Linked DNA regions of Variovorax paradoxus. Each later gene encodes a partner of the first gene's protein in a complex. Links are inferred from orthologs where the notes say so. Each region holds a gene or a part of one and is shown in the gene's direction. Other genes may lie near its edges.

Region 1 (6,477 bases):
TGGAGACGGCGAACTTGCGGAAGTTGCTCTCGACCTGGATCAGGCCCAGCACCAGGCTCACGTCGAGCCCCGAGCGCTTGGCCTCGTACCAGACAGTCTGCAAGAACTCGATGCGCGTCGATGGGTCAGCGACCTTCTTGCGCAGGCGCTCGCTCATTTCGCCGAGCCACCGCAGGTACGCAAGGCGGGCCTCGGTGTCGGCAAACTGCGGCACCGGCGGCGCCTTGTTGTGGACGGCCGAACTCAGCGCGGTGCGCACCGAGTCGATCAGCGGCTCTTCGATCTGCGCGCCGGCCCAGGCCGTTTGCGGCAGTGACAGAGCTGTGAGGGCGCCGGCGGCGGCGCTGCCCAGCAGGCAGCTGCGTCGCGACAAGCCGCCCGCCACGCTCATGCCGCGAGCTTGCCGGCGATGAAGTCGGCGATGCCGGCGGCAGGCACCTTGGTGGCCGCGGTGTCGCGCCGGCCCTGGTACTCGAGCTGGCCTTCCTTGAGGCCGCGGTCGGAGATCACCACGCGGTGCGGCACGCCGATCAGTTCCCAGTCGGCGAACATTGCGCCGGGGCGCTCGCCGCGGTCGTCGAGCAGCACGTCGACGCCCTTGGCCAGCAGCGCTTCGTAGAGCGCTTCGGCCGCGACCTTGACCTCGGGGCTGCGGTCCATGCCGATCGGGCAGACCACCACCGTGAACGGCGCCAGCGCGTCGGGCCAGATGATGCCGCGCTCGTCGTGGTTCTGTTCGATGGCGGCGGCGGGCAGGCGCGTGATGCCGATGCCGTAGCAGCCCATCTCGAGGAACTGCGGCTTGCCGCCTTCGTCGAGATAGGTGGCGTTCATGTCCTTGCTGTACTTGGTGCCGAGCACGAAGACGTGGCCCACTTCGATGCCGCGCTCGATGGCCAGCACGCCCTTGCCGTCGGGCGAGGCGTCGCCGGCGACCACGTTGCGCAGGTCGGCCACCAGGTCGGGCTCGGGCAGGTCGCGGCCCCAGTTGACGCCGGTCATGTGGAAGTCGACCTCGTTGGCGCCGGTGATCCAGTCGGCCAGCACGGCGGCTTCGCGGTCGGCCACGAGCTTGACGGGCTTCTTGAGGTTCAGCGGGCCGAGGTAGCCCGGCTTGCAGCCGAAGTGCTCGTCGATCTCGGCGGTGGTGGCAAAGCGGAAGCCCTTGTCGAGGCCGGGCAGCTTGCTGACCTTGATCTCGTTCATGTCGTGGTCACCGCGCAGCAGCAGCAACCAGATCTGCGCGCCCTTGATGTCGCCGGCGGCATCGAGAACGTCGGTGGCCAGCACCAGCGACTTGACGGTGGTGGCCAGCGGCACGCCGAGCAGCTCGGCCACGTCGGCGCAGGTCGCCTTGCCGGGCGTGGGCGTCTTCTCGAGCGCATTGGCGGCGGCAGGACGCGGGCCGGCCGGGGCCAGTGCCTCGGCTTTTTCCATGTTGGCGGCGTAGGTGCTGTCGGGGCAGTAGACGATCGCGTCTTCGCCGGTGGCGGCGATCACCTGGAACTCTTCGCTCAGGTCACCGCCGATGGCGCCGCTGTCGGCCGCCACGGCGCGGTAGCGCAGGCCGAAGCGGTCGAAGATGTTGCGGTAGGCTTGGGCCATCACCTGGTAGCTGGCCTTGGCCGCGTCGAGGTCGCGGTCGAAGCTGTAGGCGTCCTTCATGATGAACTCGCGCCCGCGCATCAGACCGAAGCGCGGACGACGCTCGTCACGGAACTTGGTCTGGATCTGGTAGAAATTCTTCGGCAGCTGCTTGTAGCTGCGGATTTCCTGGCGGGCGATGTCGGTCACCACCTCTTCGCTGGTCGGCTGGATCACGAAGTCGCGGTCGTGGCGGTCCTTGATGCGCAGCAGCTCGGGGCCCATCTTGTCGAAGCGGCCGGTCTCTTGCCAGAACTCGGCCGGCTGCACCACGGGCATCGCGAGCTCGACGGCGCCGGCGCGGTTCATCTCTTCGCGCACGATGGCCTCGACCTTGCGGATCACGCGCAGGCCCATGGGCATGTACGTGTAGATGCCCGTGCCGAGCTTCTTGATCATGCCGGCGCGCATCATGAGCCGATGGCTCGCGACCTCCGCGTCAGCGGGCGCTTCCTTCAGGGTGGAGACAAAAAATCGGGAAGCTTTCATCGGGATCGCGCAGGTGGGTTCGAAGTGAGGAGGGAGACAGGCACCCCGGATAGACCCTGAGAGCCCGGAACCGGTCGCTTGCCGAGGGCAACCCGGCATGCATAATCGACTCAGTTCAAAAATTGGGGTTTGATTATGCTCGACCGGGACGGCTTCAGGCCCAACGTCGGCATCATCCTGCTCAACCAGAGAAACCAGGTTTTCTGGGGCAAGCGCATACGCACGCATTCCTGGCAGTTTCCGCAAGGCGGCATCGACCGTGGCGAAAGTCCCGAGCAAGCCATGTTCCGGGAACTGCACGAGGAAGTCGGGCTCCATCCGGAGCATGTGCGCATCGTGGCCCGTACCCGCGACTGGTTGCGCTACGAGGTGCCGGATCGGTTCATCCGCCGTGACGCACGGGGCCACTACAAAGGCCAGAAGCAGATCTGGTATCTGCTGCAACTTGTCGGCCACGACTGGGATCTCAACCTGCGTGCCACCGACCATCCCGAATTCGACGCTTGGCGCTGGCATGACTACTGGGTCCCGCTCGACGTGGTCGTCGAGTTCAAGCGCGGCGTCTACGAGATGGCGCTTACCGAGCTTGCTCGCTACCTGCCCCGGCAGGATTTCCGCAACCGCTTCCTGCGCAGCAACGTGCGCGCCCGAGAATTCGAGCGCCACACGCTGGACCATGGAGCACCTGCGGGCCTCGACCTGCCGCCCGGCGGCAGCTTCGATCCGCATCCCGACATTCCTTCTGCGAGCGATGAACCTCCTCCCAAGAACAGCGCGCCTTCTTCTTTCCCGACGCCACGCTGAGCGTGCGCTCGTCATCGCCTGCGTCAGCCTGCTGGCTGCCTGCGCCTCCCGCGGCTACGACACCGACAACCCCGACTGGGCCCAAGCCGGCATGCCACCCGCGCCGAAGAGCACCGAGCAGGACAAGGAGTGGGAAGAAACCGCAGTGCCGCCGCCGCCCACCTTCAGCGAAGCGCGTCTGCTGCCGATCGCCATGCCGCCCTACATGACGCTGAAGTTCGGCGTCGACCCGAACACCATCGCCATCACGAAGGACGGCATCGTGCGCTACGTGGTGGTGGCGCAGAACCGGGCGGGCGGTGCCGTCAATGCGTTCTACGAAGGCGTGCGCTGCTCGACGGCAGAGATGAAGAGCTATGCCCGCTTCAACAACGGTGCCTGGCAGGAAACGAAGTCGCCCGAGTGGAAGCGCGTGAAGGACATGAACTCCAGCTACGTGCCGGCGCTGGCGTCCCAAGGCCTGTGCCGGGGCAACGCGCCGCGCAGCTCGGTCAACGAGATGGTGCAGAACATCCGCAATCCGCTGCGCGAACTGCCGTGAAGTGGCGGCGGGGCATGGCGCCCCGCCTTGGCGATCAACCGGGCATCAACACCATGTTGTCGCGGTGCACCATCTCCGGCTCGGCCGCGTAACCCAGCAGTCGCTCGAATTCCGCTGACGGCTTGCGGCACAGCAGCCGGGCCTCCACGCTCGAATAGTTGGCCAGCCCGCGGGCCAGCTCGACACCGTCGACATCGCGTACTGCGATCACGTCGCCGCGCGAGAATTCACCCGACACGCTCGTCATGCCGATCGGCAGCAAGCTCTTGCCTTCGCCGCGCACCTTGGCAGCCGCGCCGGCGTCGACGATGACAGCCCCACGCAGCTGCAGGTGATCGGCCATCCAGCGCTTGCGCGCCTGGTGCTTGGCGGTCTGCGCCACCAGCAGCGTGCCGATGGACTCGCCGCGCGTGAGCCGCAGCAGCGCGTCGGCTTCGCGGCCCCAGGCGATGACCGTCGAGGCGCCGGAACCCGCCGCACGCTTGGCCGCAAGGATCTTGGTGATCATGCCGCCCCGCCCGATGCTCGAGCCGGCGCCGCCCGCCATGGCTTCGAGCGCCGGGTCGCCTGCGGCGGCCTCGTGCACGAACTTGGCGTCGGGGTCCTTGCGCGGATCGGCCGTGTACAAGCCCTTCTGGTCGGTCAGGATGACTAGCGCATCGGCTTCGACCAGGTTGGCGACCAGCGCGCCGAGCGTGTCGTTGTCGCCGAACTTGATCTCGTCGTTGACGACGGTGTCGTTCTCGTTGATGACTGGCACCACGCCCAGGCGCAGCAAGGTGACGAGGGTCGAGCGCGCATTGAGATAGCGCTCCCGGTCTGCCAGGTCGGCATGCGTCAGCAGCACCTGCGCGCTGCCGATCTGGTTCTCGCGCAGTTTGGTCTCGTACATCTGGGCCAGGCCCATCTGCCCGACGGCCGCCGCCGCCTGCAGCTCGTGGATCGCGTGCGGCCGGGTTTTCCAGCCGAGGCGCTTCATGCCTTCGGCGATCGCGCCGCTCGACACCATGACCACTTCGCGCCCGTCGCGCACCAGCTGCGCCAGCTGCCGGCACCACTCGCCGATGGCGGCTTCGTCGAGGCCGCGCCCCTCGTTGGTCACAAGGCTGGAGCCCACCTTGACGACGATACGGCGGGCATCCCGCAAGGCAGTGGAACCGGAATTCGAGGTCATGAAGGAAGAAGGCGTGTTTCAGGGATGCAGCCTGCGCTGCTTGCTATCCATTTTGCAGCACCGAAGGCGCCGCGACGCGCTCAGCTTCCTTCCGGCGGCAGCGGAACGAAGCGCGGATCGACCACGACGGTCTCGTGCTCGGCCACCTGCTGGGCCTTGACCTGCTGGTACACGGCCTTGATCAGGTGCTCGCAGCCTTCGCGCGTGAGCGCCGAGATCTCGAAGACCGGGCCCTTGAAGCGCAGGCGCTTGACGAAGTCCTTGACCAGCGCCGCGCGCTCGTCGCCAGGCACCATGTCGAGCTTGTTCAGCACCAGCCAGCGCGGCTTTTCGAAGAGCGCGGCATCGTACTTCTTCAGTTCACCCACGATGGCCTTGGCCTGGGCGACCGGATCGACGGCATCGTCGAACGGCGCCATGTCGACCACGTGCAGCAGCAGGCGCGTGCGCTGCAAGTGCCGCAGGAACAGGTGACCGAGGCCGGCGCCTTCGGACGCGCCTTCGATCAGGCCGGGCAGGTCGGCGACCACGAAGCTTTGCTCCGGACCGACGCGCACCACACCCAGGTTGGGGTGCAGTGTGGTGAAGGGGTAGTCCGCAATACGGGGACGGGCATTCGAGATCGCGCTGATCAGGGTCGACTTGCCCGCATTGGGCATGCCCAGCAGGCCCACGTCGGCCAGCACCTTGAGTTCGAGCTTAAGGCTCTTCTTCTCGCCGGGCCAGCCAGGCGTCTTCTGGCGCGGCGCACGGTTGATCGCGCTCTTGAAGCGCATGTTGCCGAAACCGCCGTCGCCGCCCTTGGCGATCGTGACGACCTCACCTTCCGTGAGCATCTCGTACAGAACCTCGCCGGTTTCGGCGTCGGTGATGATCGTGCCGACCGGCATCCTGAGGACGATGTCATCGCCCGCGGCGCCGAACATGTCGGAGCCCATGCCGTGCTCGCCGCGCTTGGCTTCGTGCCGGCGCGAGTAGCGGAAATCGACCAGGGTGTTGAGGTTCGAGTCGGCCACCGCGAACACGTGGCCGCCACGGCCGCCGTCGCCGCCGTTGGGGCCGCCGAACTCTTTGTACTTCTCATGTCGGAACGACACGCAGCCGTTGCCGCCATCGCCCGCGGCGATGTCGATGAAGGCTTCGTCGACGAACTTCATGGGATGTCCAGTTTACAAATGAAGAAGCCCCGGCAATGCGGGGCCTCGGAAAGATCGAAGTGACTGGCGGGGCTTAGGCCGCGGGCGTCACGTTGACCATGTGCTTGTTCAGCGCACCCTTGTGACCGAACGACACGTGGCCGTCGACCAGGGCGAAGAGCGTGTGGTCCTTGCCCACGCCGACGTTCACGCCGGGGTGGAACTGGGTGCCGCGCTGGCGCACGATGATCGAGCCTGCGCTGATCAGTTCGCCGCCGAAGGCCTTCACGCCGAGCATCTTGGGCTTGGAATCGCGCCCGTTTCGCGTTGAGCCGCCGCCTTTTTTCTGTGCCATGGAATGTGCTCCTTAGCCGGCGATCGCGCCGATTTGCAGTTCGGTGAACTGCTGGCGATGGCCTTGACGTTTTTGATAGTGCTTGCGACGGCGCATCTTGAAGATGCCGACCTTGTCGTGCTTGCCGTGCGACAGTACCGTGACTGTCACCGTTGCGCCGGACACCAGGGGCGTGCCAACCTTGATTTCAGCGCCGTTTCCGACAGCCAGAACCTGGTCGATCACGATTTCCTGGCCTACGTCCGCAGCAATCTGTTCTACTTTAATTTTTTCGCCGGAAGCAACGCGATATTGCTTGCCGCCGGTTTTTATGACCGCGTACATGTAAACCTCT
Region 2 (6,437 bases), 6.7 Mb from region 1 along the record:
GGACCCTGACGCCCGCCGTGCGCTGGATCGCCTTGCTGCTGCTGTGCGCGGCCTACCTGCAGGGCGGCCTGAACAAGGCGATGGACTTCAACGCCGCCATCGGCGAGATGAACCACTTCGGCCTGTCGCCGGCCGGCCCGCTGGCCGTGGCGGTGATCGTGCTGGAGCTGGGCGCCGCGGCGCTCATCCTCATCGGCTTCTGGCGCTGGCTTGGCGCGCTCGCACTGGGCGCCTTCACGCTGATGGCGACTTTTGTCGCGCTGCGCTTCTGGGAAATGCCGGTGGGCCCCGAGCGCTTCATGGCCGCGAACTCTTTCTTCGAACACCTGGGCCTGGTCGGCGGCTTCGTGCTTGTCGCCTGGCTCGACCTCAAGGAGCGCCAGGATGACTGAGCCTCAAAAATCCGCCGGCGCCTTCGCGCCGCTGCGCCAGCCGGTCTTCGCGGTGCTGTGGGGCGCCACGGTGCTGGGCAACATCGGCAGCTTCATGCGCGACGTGGCCAGCTCGTGGCTGGTGACCGACCTGTCGGCCAGCCCGACGGCGGTGGCGCTGATCCAGACGGCGGCGACGCTGCCGATCTTTCTGCTGGCGATTCCGGCGGGCGTGCTCTCGGACATCCTCGACCGGCGGCGCTTTCTGATCTTCGTGCAGGTGATGCTGGGCGCGGTGAGCGGCACGCTGCTGGTGCTCTCGCACACCGGTTCGCTCACGGTCGAATATTTGGTCGCGCTGACCTTCGTTGGCGGCATCGGCGCGGCGCTGATGGGGCCGACCTGGCAGTCGATCGTGCCGGAGCTGGTGCCGCGCAGCGAGCTGAAGGGCGCGGTGGCGCTCAACTCGCTGGGCATCAACATCGCGCGCTCCATCGGGCCGGCGGCGGGCGGGCTGATCCTCGCGAGCTTCGGCGCGGCCGCCACCTACGGGCTCGACGTGCTGAGCTACGTGTTCGTGATCGCGGCGCTGCTGTGGTGGAAGCGGCCGGCGGCGGTCGACAGCGGGCTGTCCGAGAACTTCTTCGGCGCGTTCCGTGCGGGCATCCGCTACACGCGGGCCAGCAAGGAGCTGCACGTGGTGCTGCTGCGCGCGGCGGTGTTCTTTTTGTTTGCGAGCTCGGTGTGGGCGCTGCTGCCGCTGGTGGCGCGCCAGATGCTCGGCGGCACGGCGAGCTTCTACGGCATCCTGCTCGGCGCGGTGGGCGCGGGCGCCATCGGCGGCGCGCTGGTGATGCCGCGGCTGCGTGCGCGGCTCGATGCCGACGGCATGCTGTTGCTGGCTTCGCTGCTCACGGCCGCGGTGATGGGCGCGCTGGTGTTCGCGCCGCCGCAATGGCTGGCGGTGCCGATGCTGGGCGTGCTCGGCTTGGGCTGGATCATTGCGCTGACCACGCTCAACGGGGTGGCCCAGTCGATCCTGCCGAACTGGGTGCGCGGGCGCGGGCTGGCCGTGTACCTCACGGTGTTCAACGGCGCGATGGCGGCCGGCAGCCTCGGTTGGGGCCTGATCGCGCAGCAGATCGGCGTGCCGGCCACGCTGGTGGCGGGCGCAGTCGGCCTGGTGGTGATGGGCCTGGTGTTCCACCGCGTGCGGCTGCCCGCCGGCGAGGCCGACCTGCAGGCCTCGAACCACTGGCCCGAACCGCTGCTGGCCGAGCCTGTGGCGCACGACCGCGGCCCCGTGATGATCCAGGTCGAGTACCGCATCCGCAAGGAAGACCGGCCGGCGTTCATGGAGGCGATGAAGAAGCTCTCGCTCGAGCGCCGCCGTGACGGTGCCTACGCCTGGGGCGTGCACGAGCACACGACCGACGCCGAGCGCGTGATGGAGTGGTTCCTCGTGGAATCGTGGGCCGAGCACCTGCGCCAGCACCACCGCGTGTCGCAGGCCGATGCCGACCTGCAGGCCGAGGCGCTGCGCTTTCACATCGGCCCGGGCAAGCCCGAGGTGCACCACTTCCTGGCGCTCTGAGCGGCGCGGATTCTGCTTTCTCTTTTCCCTTCAACCTCTCGCCAACCTCAAGGAAAAACCATGACCACACTGACCCTTCGCGACGGCACCGAGCTCTATTACAAGGACTGGGGCAGCGGCCAGCCGATTCTTTTCAGCCACGGCTGGCCGCTGAGCGCCGACATGTGGGACGCCCAGATGCTGTTCTTTGCCGAGCGCGGCTACCGCGTCATTGCGTTCGACCGCCGCGGTTTCGGCCGGTCGAGCCAGCCCTGGACCGGCTACGACTACGACACCTTCGCCGACGACATCGCCGAGCTCATCGAAACGCTCGACCTGAAAAACGTGATCCTGGCGGGCTTCTCGATGGGCGGCGGCGACGTCACGCGCTACATCGCACGCAAAGGCAGCGCGCGCGTGGCCAAGCTCGCGCTCATCAGCGCGGTGACGCCGCTGTTCATGAAGACGCCCGACCATCCCGTGGGCCCCGAGGCCTCGCTGTTCGCGGGCATCCGCGCCGGGCTGGCCGCCGACCGGCCGCAGTTCCTCGACGACTTCAGCACGCTGTTCTACGGCACCAACCGCCCGGGCGCGAAGGTGTCGCAGGGCGTGTTCAAGCAGACGCTGCAGATCGCGCTGCAGGCTTCCATCAAGGCCACCATCGACTGCGTGACGGCGTTCTCCGAGACCGACTTCCGCCCCGACATGGCGAAGATCGACGTGCCCACGCTGGTCATCCACGGCGACGACGACCAGGTCGTGCCCTTCGAGGCCACGGGCAAGCTCGCGGCCGAAATGATCCAGGGCAGCCAGCTCAAGGTGTACGCCGGCGCGCCGCACGCCACCTGCAACACGCACGCGGCGCAGGTCAACGCCGACCTGCTGGCGTTCATCCAGGGCTGAGGCCACTGAGACGGGGTGTGCCGAAAGGGCCGCGCGCTGCGGCCCTTTCGGCGCGAAGGGCGGCGCCGGTGGCGATAATCCGGCGATGCGAATCCGCTTTACCAAGATGCAGGGAGCCGGCAACGATTTCGTCGTGCTCGACGAAACGCGCGGCACGCTGGGCCTCAGCGCCGCGCAGTACCGCTTCCTGGCCGACCGCCATTTCGGCGTCGGCGCCGACCAGATCCTCACGGTGCGCCCGTCGCCCGCTGCAGGCATCGACTTCCAGTACGTGATCCACAACGCCGACGGCGGCGAGGTGGAGCAGTGCGGCAACGGGGCGCGTTGTTTCATGCGCTTCGTGAGCGAGCACGGCCTGACCGACAAGAAAGACGTGCGCGTGCAGACGCTGGCCGGCGTGATCGAACCCCGCATGGGCGACGACGGCCGCGTGACGGTCGACATGGGCGCCCCGGTCTTCGAGCCGGCGCGCGTGCCCTTCGACCCGGCCGGGCTCGACCCGCAGCCCGAAGGTGCGTGGCAGACCTGGCACCTGGCACTGGGCACCCGGGCCGGCAGCGCTATCGTTTCGGTCGCGGTGCTGTCGATGGGCAACCCGCACGCGGTGCAGGTGGTCGACAACGTCGACACCGCGCCTGTGGCCGAGCAGGGCCCGCAGATCGAACACCACCCGCGCTTTCCGCAGCGCGTGAACGCGGGCTTCATGCAGGTGGTCGACCGGTCGAACATCAAGCTGCGGGTGTTCGAGCGCGGTGCCGGCGAAACGCTGGCCTGCGGCACGGGCGCCTGCGCCGCAGTGGTGGCGGGCATTCGCCTGGGGCTGCTGGATTCCCGCGTCGACGTGCAGACGCACGGCGGCATTCTCACGATCGAGTGGCAGGGCGACGGCCGGCCGGTGCTCATGACAGGACCGGCCACGACGGTGTTCGAGGGCGAGATCGACGTGCCCGACATTTCGGAACAGCCATGACCCACTTCACCCACGACAACAACGCCATGAACCCGATCACCGAAGACGACATCGCGAACTACCTGTCGAACACGCCCGACTTCTTCGAACGCCACGCCCAGTTGCTGGCGCAGGTGCAGCTCACCAGCCCGCACGGCAACCGCGCCGTGAGCCTGCAGGAGCGCCAGGCCGAGATGCTGCGCGAGAAGATCAAGGCGCTGGAGCACCGCCTGATGGACATGGTGCGCCACGGCACCGAAAACGTGGTCATCGCCGACCGCCTGCAGCGCTGGACCAAGGGCCTCCTGACCACGCGCGACCCGCGCAGCCTGCCGTACCGCATCGCGGTCGACCTGCAGTCGCTGTTCCTGGTGCCGCAAACGGCCATCAAGGTGTGGGACTGCGGCACCGAGTACCTGAACGAAGCCTATGCCCAGTGGGTGAGCGACGACGTGAAGGCGCTGGCCACCTCGCTCACTTCGCCGTATTGCGGGCTCAACTCGGGCTTCGAGGCGGCCAACTGGCTGCCCGAGCCGACCGGCGCCGCATCGATCGCGCTGATTCCGCTGCGCGCCGACGCCGAATCGCCGGCCTTCGGCTTGCTGGTGCTGGCCTCGCCGGACGCGCAGCGCTTCAACGCCGAAATGGGCACGGACTTTCTCGAGCGCATCGCCGAGCTGTCGTCGGGCGCGCTGTCGCGGCTGCGCCCTTGAGCGGTCCCAGCCGTCCCGCGCGACGCGGGTGGCGCCGCCGGCCCTGGCTGGCCGGCCTGTGCGCGGTCTTGCTGGCCGGCGTGCTCACGTATGTCGCCATCGCGGGCGTGATCTGGCAGCGTGCCGAGGCCGCACTGGCCGGCCCGCTGCCGCGCGTGGCCGACGTGGCGCTGGTGCTGGGCAACCGCGCCTACCTCGACGGCAAGCCGAACCCCTGCCTCACGGGCCGGGTCGACCAGGGCATCGTGCTGGCGCGCGCCGGTCGCGTGCAGACGCTGGTGTTCTCGGGCGGCATCGATGTCGAAGACGGCCGCATCGAAGCCGAGGTGATGCGCGACCACGCCACGGCCGAGGGCTACACGGGGCCGATGGTGCTGGAGTCGGTGTCGTCGTCCACGCGCGCCAACCTGTCGCTGTCGCGCACGGTGCTCGAAGCCAACGGCGTGCGCAGCGTGATCATCGTGTCGGAGCCGTACCACCTGTGGCGCATCGAGCGCCTGGTGCGTGCCAGCGGCTTCGACCAGGCCTTCGACGTGCAGTACGCCGCCGCGCCCACCTCGTGCTGGCGCCGCTGGGGCATGCTGTTCAAGGGCGCATTGCGTGAGCCGGCGGCCATCGTGAACAATGCATCGCTCGGCTATCTGTTCTAGCTAACGCGCTCGGGCGCCGCACGGAGCACGACGACACCATGGAATGGATCGACAAGTACCTCGAACACGTGCGCGTGGAGCGTCGGCTCGCGCCGCGCACTGTCGAGCTGTATGCCTTCCACCTGCGCGCGCTGACCGACCACGCGGCTGAGGCCAACCTGCCGCTGGACCGCGTGCAGACGGCGCACATCCGCCGCTGGATGGCGCAGTTGCACAGCGCCGGGCGCGAGCCACGCGGCATTGCGCTGGTGCTGTCGTGCTGGCGCAGCTTTTACCGCTGGCTCGGCCATGAAGGGCTGATCGGCTTCAACCCCGTGCAGGACGTGCACGCGCCCAAGGCGGGCCGGCCGCTGCCGAAGGCGCTGGGCGTGGACGACGCGGTGCGCCTGGCCGAGCTGTACGACTCCGAAGCCGACCCCTGGACCGAAGCGCGCGACGGCGCCATTGTCGAAATTCTCTACGGATGCGGCCTTCGCGTGAGCGAGCTCACGGGGCTCGATGCGCAGGCGAGCGGCACGGCGCGCGGCTGGGTCGATCTCGATGCGATGGAAGCCCACGTGCTCGGCAAGGGCAGCAAGCGGCGCAGCGTGCCCGTGGGCAGCAAGGCGGCCGAGGCGCTGCGCGACTGGCTCGCGGTGCGCGGCGAGCGCCAGGAGCCGGCGTTGTTCGTGAGTGCGCGCGGCGCGCGCATGTCGTCGCAGGCGGTGTGGAAGCTGCTGCGCGAGCGCAGCCTGAAGGCGGGCCTGGCCGCGCCGGTGCATCCGCACATGCTGCGCCACTCGTTCGCGAGCCACGTGCTGCAGTCGAGCAGCGACCTGCGCGCGGTGCAGGAGCTGCTGGGCCATGCCAACATCGCGACCACGCAGGTCTACACGCGGCTGGATTTCCAGCACCTGGCCAAGGTCTACGACGCGGCGCATCCGCGCGCCAAGGCCCGGCCGGACAAGGACGGCAAGTAGTAGCCACGGCCCGTCGCCTGCATGGTTTCTTTTCGTTTTTTATTTCTTCTTTCATTCCTTTCTCCGTTCTCCCATGAAAACCCTTCGCCTCAAGCCGGGCAAGGAGCGCTCGCTCCAACGCCGCCATCCCTGGGTCTTCGAATCCGCCATTGCGCGCGGCGGCGCGGACTCGGGGGAAACAGTGCGCGTGGAGTCGCACGACGGCAACTTCCTTGCGTGGGCGGCCTTCGGCCCCACGTCCAAGATCCGGGCGCGGGCCTGGAGCTTTGATGAGAAGCAGCGCATCGACGCTGCTTTTTTTTCCACGGTCTGCGCGCGC

Evidence for each region.
Region 2: the proteins of GFK26_RS33680 (region 1) and dapF are in contact, whole or in part, in a solved structure (PDB 5YGU), measured with the Escherichia coli proteins. The link is inferred for Variovorax paradoxus from one-to-one orthologs.

What each region holds. Positions count from the first base shown.
Region 1 is NZ_CP045644.1:7,233,768-7,240,244, forward strand. Bases 1,136-4,102 are described here. They hold GFK26_RS33680 (RNA pyrophosphohydrolase), read left to right. Parts: upstream 1,136-2,268; coding sequence 2,269-2,937; downstream 2,938-4,102. Other genes in these bases: GFK26_RS33675 (proline--tRNA ligase), read right to left, coding at 1,136-2,133; GFK26_RS33685 (CNP1-like family protein), read left to right, coding at 2,885-3,478; proB (glutamate 5-kinase), read right to left, coding at 3,513-4,102. Also shown: GFK26_RS33670 (lytic transglycosylase domain-containing protein), read right to left, coding at 1-391; more of GFK26_RS33675, read right to left, coding at 388-1,135; more of proB, read right to left, coding at 4,103-4,652; Obg family GTPase CgtA, read right to left, coding at 4,733-5,809; rpmA (50S ribosomal protein L27), read right to left, coding at 5,883-6,143; rplU (50S ribosomal protein L21), read right to left, coding at 6,156-6,467. UniProt on the Escherichia coli protein: Master regulator of 5'-end-dependent mRNA decay.
Region 2 is NZ_CP045644.1:508,484-514,920, reverse strand. Bases 1,948-4,874 are described here. They hold dapF (diaminopimelate epimerase), read left to right. Parts: upstream 1,948-2,932; coding sequence 2,933-3,817; downstream 3,818-4,874. Other genes in these bases: GFK26_RS02240 (YdcF family protein), read left to right, coding at 4,506-4,874; GFK26_RS02245 (DUF484 family protein), read left to right, coding at 3,814-4,509; GFK26_RS02255 (alpha/beta fold hydrolase), read left to right, coding at 2,026-2,847; GFK26_RS02260 (MFS transporter), read left to right, coding at 1,948-1,965. Outside these bases: GFK26_RS02265 (DoxX family protein), read left to right, coding at 1-392; more of GFK26_RS02260, read left to right, coding at 385-1,947; more of GFK26_RS02240, read left to right, coding at 4,875-5,159; GFK26_RS02235 (tyrosine recombinase XerC), read left to right, coding at 5,198-6,118; GFK26_RS02230 (class I SAM-dependent rRNA methyltransferase), read left to right, coding at 6,192-6,437. UniProt on the Escherichia coli protein: Involved in the succinylase branch of the L-lysine biosynthesis and in the biosynthesis of the pentapeptide incorporated in the peptidoglycan moiety. Catalyzes the stereoinversion of LL-2,6-diaminopimelate (L,L-DAP) to meso-diaminopimelate (meso-DAP).